Regions from separate parts of the Planococcus sp. APC 3900 genome, predicted to be linked through region 1. Evidence: riboswitches for the same ligand, from Rfam matches in the RefSeq annotation. Region 1 holds a riboswitch; each other region holds the start of a gene.

What was found. A riboswitch is a leader RNA that binds a small molecule or an ion and turns the genes downstream of it on or off. The one in region 1 is predicted to bind S-adenosylmethionine.
Region 2: linked by a shared signal. The riboswitch ahead of QMA04_RS04985 (methionine biosynthesis PLP-dependent protein) and the one ahead of QMA04_RS14630 (methionine ABC transporter ATP-binding protein) in region 1 are both predicted to bind S-adenosylmethionine.
Region 3: linked by a shared signal. The riboswitch ahead of metK (methionine adenosyltransferase) and the one ahead of QMA04_RS14630 (methionine ABC transporter ATP-binding protein) in region 1 are both predicted to bind S-adenosylmethionine.

What each region holds. Positions count from the first base shown of each region.
Region 1 covers NZ_JASDCT010000007.1:131,643-136,865, reverse strand. The annotation lists gene QMA04_RS14640 (MetQ/NlpA family ABC transporter substrate-binding protein) at 1-177, opposite strand, end outside; gene QMA04_RS14635 (methionine ABC transporter permease) at 230-898, opposite strand; gene QMA04_RS14630 (methionine ABC transporter ATP-binding protein) at 891-1,916, opposite strand; SAM riboswitch class I at 2,005-2,109, opposite strand; gene QMA04_RS14625 (thioredoxin family protein) at 2,214-2,540, opposite strand; gene QMA04_RS14620 (ribonuclease M5) at 2,546-2,884, opposite strand; gene gcvH (glycine cleavage system protein GcvH) at 3,112-3,492, opposite strand; gene QMA04_RS14610 (arsenate reductase family protein) at 3,572-3,925, opposite strand; gene QMA04_RS14605 (acyl-CoA dehydrogenase family protein) at 4,033-5,223, opposite strand, start outside.
Region 2 covers NZ_JASDCT010000002.1:201,683-206,905, forward strand. The annotation lists gene metC (cystathionine beta-lyase) at 1-1,018, opposite strand, end outside; gene QMA04_RS04985 (methionine biosynthesis PLP-dependent protein) at 1,011-2,135, opposite strand; SAM riboswitch class I at 2,212-2,315, opposite strand; gene QMA04_RS04990 (antibiotic biosynthesis monooxygenase family protein) at 2,610-2,915, shown strand; gene QMA04_RS04995 (hypothetical protein) at 2,912-3,265, shown strand; gene QMA04_RS05000 (cobalamin B12-binding domain-containing protein) at 3,282-3,941, shown strand; gene QMA04_RS05005 (STAS domain-containing protein) at 3,916-4,683, shown strand; gene QMA04_RS05010 (LLM class flavin-dependent oxidoreductase) at 5,007-5,223, shown strand, end outside.
Region 3 covers NZ_JASDCT010000009.1:89,693-94,915, forward strand. The annotation lists gene QMA04_RS16320 (LLM class flavin-dependent oxidoreductase) at 1-577, opposite strand, end outside; gene QMA04_RS16325 (alpha/beta hydrolase) at 610-1,416, opposite strand; gene QMA04_RS16330 (gamma carbonic anhydrase) at 1,530-2,045, shown strand; gene metK (methionine adenosyltransferase) at 2,099-3,307, opposite strand; SAM riboswitch class I at 3,508-3,620, opposite strand; gene pckA (phosphoenolpyruvate carboxykinase (ATP)) at 4,033-5,223, shown strand, end outside.

The DNA.
Region 1 (5,223 bases):
TTCCAATTCGATTCCTTGTTCTTCAAGAAGTGGCTGTGCTTGCTCTAGAATTTCAGCATGGGGTACATTGGAAGCACCAACACGCAAAGTCTTAGATTCTTCTTCACCCGCTCCGCCATTTCCGCATCCTGCAAGTACTAAAGCTGTCAACGCTGTTCCTACTACAAATTTCTTCATCTTTATCTCTCCCTTTTGCTGTGTTTTAGTTTATGGAACGGAAAATCCGCAATTACCGTTTATCTGCTTTTGTTGTTACCAAATCACCAATATATTGAATGACGAACACAATGATCAAGATTAGGATCGTCGCCATCAATGTGACGTCTTCACGGCTGCGCTGAAAACCATCCAGGAAAGCCAATGTCCCAAGGCCGCCTGCACCGATGATGCCTGCCATAGCCGTATAGCCGACCAATGCGATGGCTGTTACCGTAATTCCGGAAATCAATGCCGGTTTCGATTCAGGCAGCAGCACTTTCCAAATGATTGTGCCGGTCGTCGCGCCCATAGAGCGTGCTGCTTCGATGACTCCTTTGTCGATTTCCTTTAATGCAATCAACACCATGCGTGCATAAAATGGAGCTGAGCCGATGATCAATGCGGGCAAAGCTGCGTTTGGCCCCCGAATGGAACCCATCAGGAATAACGTAAAAGGAATCAATAAAATAATCAAAATGATAAATGGAATGGAGCGGAATATATTAACGAATGCACCTGTCAGCCAATTGACCACTTTATTTGCCCATAATTGCTTCGGAGCTGTCAAAAATAACAGGATTCCAAGAGCCAAACCGATGATGAATGTAAACAACGTTGATAAAGCTGTCATATAAAGAGTTTCAAGTGTGGCTTCCCACATACTGTCCCAATCTACATTGGGGAATAACGAATCAATCATTGTGCATTACCTCCGTTTGAACATCTTCTGAGTGGAGAAATGCCAAAGCTTCTTCCATTTCACCAGGAGAGCCTTTCAACTGAAGAATCAATGTTCCATAAGCTCCACGTTGCGTATGCGAAATATTGCCTTGGACGATATTGACTTCCACCGAATGGCTGCGAATCAGTTTTGTCAGAATTGGCTGTTCGGTTTGTTCTCCGACAAAAACCAATTTCACCAGTTCGCCTGTCGGATACAACTCACGAAGGTTTTTGATGGTTTCCTGTGAATCTCCACTATCAGTGACCTGGGCCACAAAGCGTTTGGTGATTTCTTCTTTTGGTGATTGGAAAACATTCAGAACATCCCCGAGCTCCACGACACGCCCGCCTTCCATTACAGCAACACGATGACAGATTTTTCGGATGACGTGCATTTCATGAGTAATCAATACGATGGTCAAGCCTAATCGCTTGTTGATATCGACCAATAAATCTAGGATTGCGTCTGTCGTTTCCGGATCAAGTGCAGAAGTTGCTTCATCACATAATAGGACTTCCGGATCGTTCGCCAGCGCACGGGCAATACCGACACGCTGCTTCTGTCCGCCAGACAGTTCCGATGGATAAGCATTTTCGCGGCCCGATAATCCAACCAGCTCAATCAGTTCCTGCACCCGTTTTCCACGCTGCGCTTTTGAGACTCCCGCAATTTCCAAAGGGAATTCGATGTTCTCTTTAACCGTCCTCGACCATAATAAGTTGAAATGCTGGAAAATCATGCTGACTTTTTGGCGCGCTTTCCGCAATTCCCCGCCTTTAATGGACGTAATTACCTTTCCGTTGATTTCCACAGTGCCGGAAGTCGGTTTTTCCAATCCATTCAACAAGCGGATTAATGTACTTTTACCGGCTCCACTATATCCGATAATCCCAAATATTTCTCCATCAGCAATAGATAAATCAACTTGGTCGACAGCCGTAAGAACCGCCTTGCCTGTATCAAATTTTTTCGTCACTTTCTTTAACTCGATCATTCGTTGAACACCCCTGAATCCTAAAAATAAAAAACCCTTCCGCGCATAACTGAGCAGAAGGGCAAACGTATATTATACGGAAACCAATCTCTCATCTTCCAAAGCTTTCGCTTCGTGTGATTTGGCACCATTTCATTTTCATGACGGTTGCCGGGCTTCATAGGGCACTTCCCTCCACCACTCTTAATAAGAGTTCGATATGAAATTAGTAAAACAGAATAGATTTTAATTGGTGGTAAATCTTACGCTTCGCCTATTTCAAATAGAGTCCCGCGCTTTTCTTACCAGAAATTCAATTTACCATGACCGGCTATATTCGTCAACAGATTTCAACTTGCCATATAAATAAGGTACCGATTGGAAAGCGTAAATCTTTTCCTTGAGCTTCCCATTCTCTGTAATCAGCAGGCAAGGAACACTTTCCACTTCATACATTCCTGCAATTTCCTGTACATAGTTCAAGTTCGCTTTGCCAATCGGAAGATCCGGCAATAGTTCTGTGACAACCGACAGCATTTTGGAAGCTACCTGACAAGTCCCGCACATCGGTGTGTATAAGTAATACGCGGTAGTGCGATTGGTATTCTTTTCTTTGATCCATTCTTTATGAGTCCATTCCTGCATCGTCTTCATCCCTCTGTTAATAGCTTATTGACCTGGACATTCGCTGAGATGAGCACATCCATCAGGATCCGGAGCGGCGTTGCTGCGACTTCCTTGTAGCTCCGGTTCACATAAAAATGCCGGGCTTCAGGGAACTCACGCTTGACCAGCTTCCGCAATTTTTCTCCTGAAGAGTCTGCATCCACTAATATAATGATGTCCTGGCCTTCATATGGCAGCAGCAATTCTTCAAGTCTCGTTGGACTTACTGTACCATTTGTGCAAAGAATCGTCACGGGTTCTGCAATGAGCGGTGCAATTCTCGTCTTATCACTGAGCCCTTCCACAACAATCACCTTTCCCATAACACTCACCCCATCGAATATAGAATAAGTTCAAAAGCTGTTTCTATATAAGTTGAAATATACCCCTTTATATTGAGTTATTCCACAAATAAGCTTTTCAAAAACCAGTTGGTGCACGGTTAGTTCAAGAGATTGGACTCGATACCTAGTGAATAGGGGTTCTTCACAACTCTCTCCGTCTTTGGCGCAAATAAAAAAAGCGCCAAATTAAAGGCGCTTTCCGGGAATTATTCGTTGGTCATTTCTTTGTATTGATCAGCATTCATCAGATCACTGATTTCTTCTTCAGAAGGGGCTTCAATAACCACCATCCATGCCTGCTCGTAAGGTGACTCGTTGACGAATTCCGGGCTGTCTTCAAGCTCGGAGTTGACTTCGATCACTTTGCCGCTGATTGGTGCATATAATTCCGAAACTGTTTTAACGGATTCAACGCTGCCGAAAGGCTGGTCTTTTTTCAGTTCATCGCCAACTTGTGGAAGTTCAACAAATACGATATCCCCCAATTCAGCCTGTGCGAAATGAGTAATTCCGATACGCGCATTGCCATCTTCGATCTTAACCCATTCATGTTCTTTAGAATAACGAAGTTCTGCTGGTGTGCTCATCTTGACCCCTCCAAATTATGTAGTTGATTCAATTTCAGTTTGACATAAACATCTGTGAAATACAAGATGATGCCGTTTCTTAAAGCCAGTTATTCTGGTAATCGGCTTCTTTAAAACCTAGTGTCACCTTTTTTCCATCCCAAGCCAACGGACGCTTGATCAACATGCCATCTGAAGCCAAAAGCTCTAATTGCTGTTCTTCGGTCATGGTCGATAATTTGTCTTTCAAGCCAAGCGAACGATAGATTAAACCGCTTGTATTGAAAAACTTCTTCAATTCCACACCGCTAGCCTGATAGATTTCAGCCAATTGTTCTTTTGTCGGCGGGTTTTCTGCGATATGTATTTCATTATATTCCACATTATTTTTGTCCAGCCAGCTTTTCGCTTTCCGGCAAGTTGTGCATTTCGGGTACGCATAATAAGTAATCAAGTTAGAACCTCCCTTTTTTCTAAGCTTACCAAAAAGAAGGCTTTCGGTCGACGCAAAAAAAAACAGGCAAATCCGATAAGTTCGGATCTGCCTGTTACCGTTATCACTTAAACGATGTATTTCTCAACGTCAATCAACTTAACAGCCGCTTCGCGTTTTTTCGCAATGACGTTGTAAGGCGTTGAACGGGTCAATTTACGCAATGCTGAAAGCATCATGCGCTGGTTGTCGCCTTCGATGGCTGCAATCAACGTTTCTTTGGCATCCTTTTCAATCTGGTCGAATGCTTCCTGGCAATAAATCTGCGTATACAGAAGTTTTTGCTTGGCTTTTTCTTCACCTGAAGCAGCAATCGCTTTTTCTGTACGCAACACTACTGATTCCATCGCAAAGACGTTGCTCACGATGTCTGCGATGTTGACAAGCACTTCCTGCTCCGCTTCCAACTTCGTGCCGTATGTCTGAGCCGCTAGGCCTGCAGCAAGCAAAGCAATTTTCTTGGCATTTTTCACCAAGTACTTCTCTTGAGCCAAAGCTTCTGTGCCAACTTCTTCCGGCATCATCATCATCAGTTCTTCCTGAAGCTTCTGTGCATGCTGCAATAATGGCAATTCACCTTTCATTGCTTTGCGCAATAGCGTTCCTGGCACCAATAGACGGTTGATTTCATTTGTTCCTTCAAAAATACGGTTGATGCGTGAATCACGGTAAATGCGTTCAATTTCGTATTCCTGCATAAAGCCGTAGCCTCCGTGCAACTGAACGCCTTCATCTACGATATAATCCAATGTTTCCGTACCGAAGAATTTATTAAGTGAGCATTCTACTGCAAACTCAGCAATCGAATCAGCCACTAATTTGCCATCAGCATGCTGCTCATCCGTAAAGCTGCTCATGCGGTCTTCGAACAATCCAACAGTACGATATACAGAGCTTTCAACTGCGTATAATTTAGATGCCATTGTCGCCAATTTCTCACGCGTCAAGTTGAATGAGGAAATTGGTGTCTTGAATTGCTGCCGCTGGTTCGTGTAAGGGATCGTCAATTCCATTGCGCGCTTAGAAGCCCCGATAGTGCCGACTCCCAATTTGTAGCGGCCGATGTTCAAGATGTTGAACGCAATGATATGTCCGCGCCCAGCTTCGCCCAATAGGTTTTCGACGGGAACTTCAGCGTCCTGCAGAATCAACGTCCGTGTAGAAGACGATTTGATGCCCATTTTCTTTTCTTCCGGTCCAACAGAAACGCCAGGGAATTCGCGCTCTACAATAAATGCAGAGAATTTGTCTCCATCGAT
Region 2 (5,223 bases), on a different contig from region 1:
CGTGTGACATCGTTGCAGGGTACGATAAAATCGACTCGACAGCGCCAAGGCTGACGGCAAACACTGGAATACGCAGATGCTCCACAAAGACGCGTGCTGACTTTTTATCAGCTAGGCGGAAAGAGAGCACAGCTCCCGCGCTTTTTGCCTGGCGTTCGTGAATCGGATTGCCCGGATGGAATGAAAACCCTGGGTAGTATACTTCTTCGATCAATGGATGGTTGTGCAGGTATTCGGCAATTGTCCGTGCTGATTCCGATGACTGGCCAAGGCGTGCTCCTAAAGTTTTGATTCCTTGGATCAACAGGTAAGAATCCTGTGCCCCCAAGACCGAACCGAAGGTATTTTGAATAAAACCTAGGCGATTGCCGAGTTCTTCATCTTTTGTAACCGCAAGGCCTGCAACCACATCGCTGTGCCCGGAAAGGAATTTTGTTGCGCTGTGAAGAACGATGTCTGCGCCAAGTTCCAACGGATTTTGATAGAGCGGCGTCATGAAGGTATTGTCGACGAATGTCAGACAGCCATTGGCTTTCGCCAGTTTTGCTGCGATTTCGATATCCGTAATATTCATAGTCGGATTGGATGGTGTTTCCAAGTAGACGACTTTTGTATTCGGCTGAATGGCATTAGCCATTTCATTCAAATCGGTCATGTTGACGAATGTGTATTCGATATTGAATTTATCCAGCACTTCTGTGATGAAGCGGTAAGTTCCGCCGTAGACATCTTCTGATACCAGGACATGGTCGCCAGAAGACAACAGCATAAATGCGGAAGAGATAGCAGCCATCCCGGAAGAAAAGGCAAAGCCGCGCTTGCCGCCTTCCAATTTTGCGATGGTTTCCTCTAATGCCAGACGTGTCGGATTCCCGGAACGGCTGTAATCAAATGGGCCAAATGAATCCAGGCTTTTCTGATGGAATGTGGAAGATAAATAAATCGGTACGTTGACAGCTCCGGTTAATGGGTCAACTCCGGTAGAATGAATAAACTTGGTTTCGATGCGATCAGTCATATTCAACAACCTCCTTCTTCAATTTCGAAAATGCCTGTGTCAAATCGGCAATTAAATCTTCAGCGAGTTCGACGCCAACTGAGAAGCGCAATAGCCGGTTGCAAACGCCGCGCCGGGTACGTTCTTCAAATGGAATATCTGCATGGGTTTGGGTAGCCGGATAAGTGATGAAGCTTTCGACGCCGCCTAAACTCTCGGCAAATGTAATGAGTTTAATGTTTTCAAGAAAAGGGCCAACCCATTCTTCGTCCTGCAGGCGGAAGGATAACATGCCGCCTTTTCCCGGGTAGAGCACATCAGAAACAACTGATTGCTGCAACAGGAATTCCGCAATGGTTTTGGCATTGGCTTCATGTTGGCGCATGCGTAATGGCAAAGTCTTCAATCCGCGTATCAACAACCAGGAATCGAAAGGCGACAGTACGGCGCCGACCGAGTTATGGAATGTTGAAAGCCTTTCACAAATGCTTTCGCCTTTTGCGACAACCAAACCAGCGAGTACATCGTTGTGGCCGCCGATGTACTTTGTGGCGCTGTGGATGACTATATCCGCTCCGAGTGCAATCGGCTGCTGGAGATAGGGGGTCAAGAACGTGTTGTCGACAATCAGCAGCAGGTCATGCTTTTTCGCTAAAGCTGCATAGGCAACAAGATCAATTTCCTGCATGAGTGGATTGGTCGGCGTTTCAATGAACAATGCCCGTGTATTCGATGTTATTTTTTCTTCTGTATCTTCAACGTTCTTAAATTCGGCATAGGTGGGATGAATGTTATAGGCGGAAGCAAAGTGGTCAAGCAGGCGGTATGTTCCACCATATATATCTTCCGGAACCAACAATTCGTCGCCAGGACGGAAGAGGGACAAGACCAATTGGATAGCCGCCATTCCCGAGCTGCAGGCAAATCCGGCATCGGCGCCTTCGAGTTCCGCAAAGCCTTCTTCAAGGACAGCGCGTGTCGGGTTTTTGGTTCGTGTGTAATCATAGCCCGTCGATTTGCCAAGTCCTTCATGTTCATAAGCCGTCGATAAATATATGGGCGGATTCACAGCTCCTGTAGTTGAATCGCTGCGATTGCCTAATTGAACCAATAAAGTTTCCAAGCTGTTTTTTGTCATTCCACTCATCCTCCCAACAATAAAACAGGGGCTTTTCTTCAATGAAAGAAGAAAGCCCCTGTCTAGAAACGCATTCTTCTCATCTTTTAGGCGCAGCCTATTGGAATTAGCACCGTGTCTTCGTCAGACTGGTTGCTGAGACTTCACAGGGCCAAATCCCTCCGTCTCTCTAGATAAGAAATATCTTATTAAGTTTATGGTGTATCTATTACGATGTTTCTAATCTTAAATCATTTAGCCATGGAAAGCAAGGATGAATTTTAAATAGTTAAAATAGAAAGAAAACAGTAAGCGGAAATTGTAGATAGAGCCTTGTACATCCATGTCAGATCGGATGTCGCATCAGTAAGTAGAATAATTTGCTATCAGTTAAAGAATTAGGGCTCATCACTACAGAACCGCGGTATTCTTTTAATTCGTATATCGAAGTGTTATAATTTATGGAGGAAATTATGTGTATAAAGGAGAAAGCAAATGTATATTGTCACTTCGACGGTAGTTGTTCCGCCTGAAAAAACCGAGGAAGTTATCGGGATTTACCAAAAGCGTTCACGCCGCGTCGATCGGGCGGAAGGCTTTCATTTATTTAGATTGATCCAAAACACCAAAAAGAAAAATGAATTGACGGTCCATATGGAATGGCATACGAAAGCATCTTATATGGCGTGGGTGAGAAGCCAGGAATTCAAGGAGATCCATGATCTTGAGAAAAATTACCCGGACCAGGAATTAGCGGGAATTATCCCCGTTGTTCGGCAGTACGAAGTGGTGGCAGAATGAAGAACGACGTAAAAAATAAAATTGCTTCTGAAACGGCAAAAAGCATATATGCTGCATACCCGACACTTTGGGAGCGTTTTGGAGAGCGCGGTTTTGAGCATACAGAAAAAGATAACCATCACCACCTGGATCATTTGGAGACTGCGTTTTCCCTCAAGGATGAACAGGTATTTATTGATTACGCCATTTGGCTGGAAACTGTTTTGACAAGCCGGAATGTTGAAAGAGCCTTGATCATCGATAATTTTGACCGCTTACTGCAGATCCTTCCGGGGAATACAGAACAAGAGGAAGAAGTCTTTATGTCAGGTTGTTTGCAAAGTGCCATTGCGGTGTTGAAACCTTCATAGAGTAAAGGAGGCTGACATGAATAATCAATCTAAAGAGTTGGCCGAGTTATTTTTGGCCGGCAATGAAAAGCAGGCTTTGCATACAGTTCAAGCCTATTTGCAAAACCATACAAAAAATGAGCTTTACCAGCATATATTGACGCCTGCCATGTATTGGATAGGGGAATTATGGGAAAAGAATATCATTACAGTGGCTGATGAGCATTTAGCAACGGCCATTTGCGATTATGTGGTGTCAGTGACAGAAATGCGTAAAGGGGAACAAACTCCTGAGCAAAAGAAAGTGATGGTCCTCGGACCTGAAGGGGAAGACCATTATATCGGCTTGAAAATGGTGGCTTCGTTATTCAAAGAAAACGGTTGGGAAGTTCGATACCTCGGACCGAATTTGCCGCTCGGTGCCGCCATTGAAACAGCTAACCGCTGGAAACCGGATGCCATCGCATTGTCAGCGGCTTTGGTATACCGTCTGCCTGTATTGAAGAAATACACAGAAGCTTTCAGAGCGCTTGATTTCAAACCATCAGTCATCCTTGGAGGACGGGCGGTGGCCATGGCGAATTGGCCAGCTTCAGAATCTGAAGGCGTCTTGATTGTAAAAGAGTTGGATCAGCTGAAAAATTGGATCCAAACCGGAAAGGAACCTGACAATGAATTCGATATCTCATTTGGATGAATGGCCGCTGCCTGCTTTTAAATTGAATAATAAACTGGCAATCGTGGAGTCATCTGAAGAGGCAGAGAAATTAGTCGGCAGCTGTTCCGATTTTCTAGATTTTGTCGATGAAGGAAGCCGGCAAAAAGCATTAAGTTTTTTGCTGAGTAGTGAATCGGCGAGACCACTTGAGTTGAATTTCATTTCAAAAACCGGCGAACTGTTCCTTGGAGATGTCTACAGCAAATGGATCAGTGATTTTAGTTTGAACATCGTCCTTGTGCCGAAAGATAACCGGCTCATGGAGATCACCAACCAGTTGTTGAGCCTTCGCCGGCGCCTGCAGGAAACCGACTATGACCTGCTTCTTGAAAAGGAACGGACGGAGGAGCTGCTTCAACAGGTTCGGGAGTTGTCTGCCCCTTGTATCGACCTCGGCAAAAAGCACGTGCTGATTCCGCTATTCGGCGATTTGGACCCCCACAAGATTGAAGTGATCCGTTTTCATATCCTGAATCAAGTTTATGAAAATGGCGCCGAAACCGTCATCATGGATTTGACTGCTATGGAGAAGTTGGAACAGGATGGCGCCGATTATTTGAAGTCGTTAATGCAGACCTTTAAAGTGATGGGCATTGAGGGCATCATCACCGGAATCAACCCACAGCATGCCCAACAGCTCCATCATCTCCAAACGGGGCTGGACCTGCATTTTGTTTCTTCTTTGCAGATGGTCTTGGCTTCACGGAATTTACTTATATAGAATATGTTGTGAAAAGCGAAGCGGATAGCTTCGCTTTTTTGTTTTTTTAAATTAACGCTTCCGCTTTTCTAGTGTCCAGCTTCAGCGCCCAGGTCCTAGGGTCATAAGCCCATCTGACTATGCGGCAAAAACACGCCGCTTCGCCAGCTTGTCTTATGCCCGTCGGAGGCCCGCAGGAAGCGGGTCAGCTAACCGTTGCGACAGGAAGTCGCGCACTTAGCTTAGCTTCATCTTTTGATCGCTTGCGCTTTTCTCTCCTGAGCAGGAAAAAGGAAGTTTTTGTGAAACATCGATACAATAGAATGGATAGGAGTGGAGATAGAATGGGAATTAAGAAATTCGAAAATATACCGTTGGCTGTGCTTGATTTGGCACCGATCAACGAAGGTGCTGAAACTGCACAAGCGTTCAAGAACAGTGTGGAATTGGCGCAGCATGTGGAGAAGTTGGGATTCAATCGTTATTGGCTGGCGGAGCACCATAATATGCCAGGCATCGGAAGTTCTGCGACGTCGGTTCTTATTGGCCACATCGCTGGGG
Region 3 (5,223 bases), on a different contig from region 1:
AATGAGCGAACATATAAGGCAATCCTTTTTCCGCTGCCAGCTGTGCCGAGTTTTCACTTGACCCCAATATCCAGATCGGCGGGCTATGCTTCGTCACCGGTGTCGCTTTCATTCCGTAATACGGATGTTCTTCGGGAATCGAATCCATCAAGTACATGCGCAGCTCATCGATTTGTTTAGGGAATTGGCTGGTGTCCCGTTTTTTGCCTTCGTTCAATGCATAGGAAGCACGCGGCATGCCTCCAGGTGCACGGCCGACTCCGGCATCGATTCTGTCTGGATACAACGCTTCCAGCAGCTTAAAGTTTTCAGCAATTTTAAAAGGGGCATAATGCGGCAGCATGACACCACCCGATCCCAACCGAATAGTGTTGGTCACCGCTCCGAGATGGGCGATCAGCACTTCTGGCGAAGAGCCGGCCAGGGTCGTCGCATCGTGATGCTCAGATACCCAAAAGCGGGTATACCCCCATTGCTCAGCTTTTTGTGCAAGAACCGCCGTCTGTTTCAAGGCTTCCTGCGGTGAACTGCCTTCTGAAATCGGGGATTGGTCCAGTATGCTATAGCTTAATGCCATTGTAATCTCTCCTCTGCGCCATTTATTCTCGTTCACTCTTCAACCAAGTAACCGACCGACCGCAGCACTGTATAGATAAATGCTTGCGCCGCTTGAAAAACTTCTTCTTTTTCCGGTTCCTGAAAAATGTCGTGATAGCAGAATTTCCATTCCTTATAACTAAACTCGGTAAGCTGCTGCTTCAGCAGCCATTGCCGGGATGCGTCTATTTCAGTAATCATATCCCGCTCTGCTGTATGCAGATACGTCGGAATCCGAGGATACAAGTCGACAGCAGCTGCGGTTTCTTTCATATAGCTCTGCAACTCCTTATACCATCCAGAGGTGATGACTGAATGGTACAGTTTGTTTTCAGTTTCCTGATCTAAGGAAAATTGGTCTCTGGTCAAATGGCGGAGTTCAATGCCATGTTCCATTTTCCTCCGGCCCGTCAACTGAGAAACTCCCGGAAATGCATGAGGTGCTTTCGGAGGCAATTTCTTCAATTGAAGCCATGGAGAGGTGAAAATGGCACCGGCCACATTGAACTTTCGGTTTGCCAGCACATTCATCGCTATGGTTGCGCCCAGTCCATGCGCTATGACAAATACCGGCAAATCATTTTCCGATGACAGTTTCAGCATTTCACTTACTGCCTGCTCGTAGTCATCAAACGATTCACGGTGTACGTGATCGGCACCAGCATTCCTGCCATGGCCCGGCAAATCTCCCGTATAGACATGAAATCCAGCCGATCGCCATTTCTCAATTTGCCATGCATAACGCAGATGCTGCTCATACGCGCTATGGATCAATACCACTACCGCTTTTGCTGTGCCTTCCGCCTGCCATTTCCACATATTCCGACTTCCTTTCTCCACCAATAATTCTTACTGCTGTATTTCCTATTTGACGTTTTGATTTGATTTGTTACGATTATAGAATATCTTATCTTTTTTAAAGGAGCTTTGCCATGATTTATCCATATAAAGACAAATTCCCCCAAATCGATCCATCGGTTTTCATCGCTGACTATACGACCATCTCGGGTGATGTGACGATTGGCGCCCATTCATCGGTTTGGTTCAACACGGTTATCCGCGGCGATGTCTCACCAACCATTATCGGCAATAAAGTCAATATCCAGGATCTTTGCATGCTTCATCAAAGCCCTGGCAAAACCTTGCTTTTGGAAGATGAAGTGACCATTGGCCATCAAGTGACTTTGCATAGCTGCATCATCCGCAAAGGGGCGCTGGTAGGCATGGGGTCCGTCATTCTCGACGGAGCGGAAATCGGAGAAGGTGCATTTGTCGGAGCGGGCAGCTTGGTTCCTCCCGGAAAAGTCATTCCACCCGGCATGCTTGCGCTCGGCCGTCCCGCAAAAGTGGTCCGTGAACTGCGCGAAGATGACAAAATCGACATGGAACGCATCGTTCGCGAATATGCGGAAAAAGGGGCTTATTACAAATCTCTTCAAAAAGACTAACAAAAAAAGGATGACCAGGCATCGCTGCCCGGTCATCCTTTTCTAACGCATGTTTAAATACCAGCTTCTACGCCAGCTTTTTCTTTAAGAATTGCTGCTTTGTCAGTACGTTCCCAAGGAAGATCAACATCCGTACGGCCAAAGTGTCCGTAAGCTGCAGTCTGCTTGTAGATCGGGCGGCGCAGATCCAACATTTTGATGATGCCGGCAGGACGCAAATCAAAGTTTGCACGTACCAAATCATCCAATTTGTCTTCATCTACTTTGCCCGTGCCGAATGTATCGAAAGCGATAGACACAGGATGTGCTACTCCGATTGCATACGCCAACTGCACTTCGCATTTGTCTGCAAGGCCTGCAGCAACGATGTTTTTAGCTACATAACGGGCTGCGTAAGCTGCTGAACGGTCAACTTTTGTCGCGTCTTTACCGGAGAAAGCACCGCCGCCATGGCGAGCATAGCCACCGTAGGTATCTACGATGATTTTGCGGCCAGTCAAGCCCGCATCTCCTTGAGGTCCGCCAATTACGAAACGCCCAGTTGGATTGATAAAGTATTTGGTGTCTTCATCGATCCATTTTGCCGGAACGACTTCTTTGATGACGTATTCTTTAATATTGCGTTGAATCTGTTCAAGCGTTACTTCCGGGTGGTGCTGAGTAGAGATAACAATTGTGTCCACGCGTAGCGGTTTATTGTTTTCATCATATTCAACTGTCACCTGCGTTTTGCCATCCGGGCGCAAATATGGAAGAATTTCTTCCTTGCGTACTTCAGCCAAGCGGCGCGCCAATTTATGTGCCAATGAAATCGGCAATGGCATTAATTCTTCAGTTTCGTTGTTGGCATATCCGAACATCAACCCTTGGTCGCCTGCTCCGATATCGTCCATTTCTTTATCTGTCATTTGGCCTTCACGTGATTCAAGTGCCACATTGACTCCGGCAGCAATATCCGGCGATTGCTCATCGATCGCTGTAAGAACTGCACTTGTTTCTGAATCGAAACCATATTTAGCGCGTGTGTATCCAATTTCTCTTACCGTTTGTCTAACGACTTTTGGAATGTCCACATAAGTGGAAGTAGTGATCTCCCCTGCTACTAAAACAAGTCCTGTCGTTACAGTCGTTTCACACGCAACACGTGCGTTTGGATCCTCGGTTAAGATTGCATCCAAAATAGCATCTGAGATTTGGTCACAGATTTTGTCCGGATGCCCTTCTGTTACTGATTCTGAAGTAAATAATCGACGGTTTTTCAAAAAATGTTCCTCCTTATATCCTGCGAGATTGCTCTCGAAATTGATACGGTACTCGTTTCCCATGTCAAGTCCGTTCCGGAATTTCCGGATTGAACTTCAAGCCGTCTGTGGCCTTTCACACGAGGATTAAGGGCATTCCATAAAAAAATCCCTTCACTCATTCGTCATGAGGAAAGGAGAATCATCATAAGCACCTTTCACTCTTATCATCCAAGGCCTGTAAGCCTTGTTTCAGGTTTGGCACCATCACTGCAGTTGCAGCAGGTTGCCGGGTTTCATAGGGCCTGTCCCCTCCACCAGCTCGGAATAAGAGTATCCGTTCAATTTTTCATCATACGGAAATAGTTTGGGGATGTCAACGATTTCGGCGAATAAAATGCTCAAATTTTATTGCTGGATGCTCTCATCCTACGCAGTGAACATTCGTGAAGTTCTTTTCCTATCGGCCAGGAAACTGCAATAATTTCTAATTGGGATTATGTGATTTCATACAGCTCCTGTTATGATGGGAGTTAGCCCCATCTTTAAAACAATATGACCTTCGAATTTTCCAAGGAGCAACAGCCTCCGTCCTTCCCAATCCCCTAATATAGAACCTTATTTCAATATTTTTTCAATTCTGCAGCGAATTAGTATAGACTAATGAACCTAATGTGTTATACTAATGAACGAATATACATCCTCCCCATCGCCATGGGAATAACAGAAAAGGAAGGTACATATATATGACTTCAGTGAACTTTGCAAACGATTTGAAGGATCTTTTGACTGGCCCAAATGTACATGTTCAATTATCAGTGCCACAATTAGTGGAAGCAGCAACATCTCGCGGAGAAGCGGTTTTGACACGGGAAGGCGCTGTTAAAGCGGAGACTGGGAAATACACAGGCCGCTCGCCGAAAGACAAATACATGGTCGAAGAAGAAAGTTCTAAAAACAAAGTCGACTGGGGCAATGTGAACCGTCCGATTTCCAGCGAAGTGTTCGAAAACCTGTACGCTAAAGTGCTTAAACACCTAAAAGAAAAAGATGCGCTATACGTATTCAAAGGATTCGCCGGAGCTGACCACGAATCCCGTGTACCGATCCAAACTATCAATGAGTACGCGTGGCATAACCTGTTTGCCCACCAATTGTTCATCCGTCCGACGGCTGAAGAATTGAAAACGCATGAAGCTGAATTCACTGTAGTCTATGCTCCTACATTCATGGCAGACCCTGCAGTTGATGGGACCGCTTCTGAAACATTCATCATTGTATCGATGGAACAACGCATCATTTTGATCGGGGGTACTGAATACGCCGGCGAAATGAAGAAGTCCATCTTCTCAATCATGAACTACTTATTGCCTGAAAAAGGCATTCTTCCTATGCACTGTTCAGCGAACGTTGGCCAAGACGGCGATGTGACTTTGTTCTTCGGCTTGTCCGGTACAGGCAAAACGACTTTGTCAGCTGATGGAGACCGTAAATTGGTCGGTGATGACGAGCATGGCTGGTCCGATAATGGCGTCTTCAATATCGAAGGCGGCTGCTATGCCAAAACCATCAACTTGTCACGCGAAAACGAACCACAAATCTACGACGCCATCCGTTTTGGTTCTGTCCTTGAAAACGTGGTAGTGGATCCGGATACACGCATCCCTGACTACAACGATGGTTCATTGACTGAAAATACACGTGCTGCTTACCCAATGCAGGCAATCGATAATATTGTAGACCCTTCAATTGCTGGACATCCGAAAACGATCGTCTTCTTGACAGCAGATGCATTCGGCGTCTTGCCTCCAATCAGCAAGTTGACGAAAGAACAGGCGATGTACCATTTCCTAAGCGGCTATACATCAAAATTGGCTGGTACAGAACGCGGCATTACATCTCCTGAAGCAACATTCTCTACTTGCTTCGGTTCACCA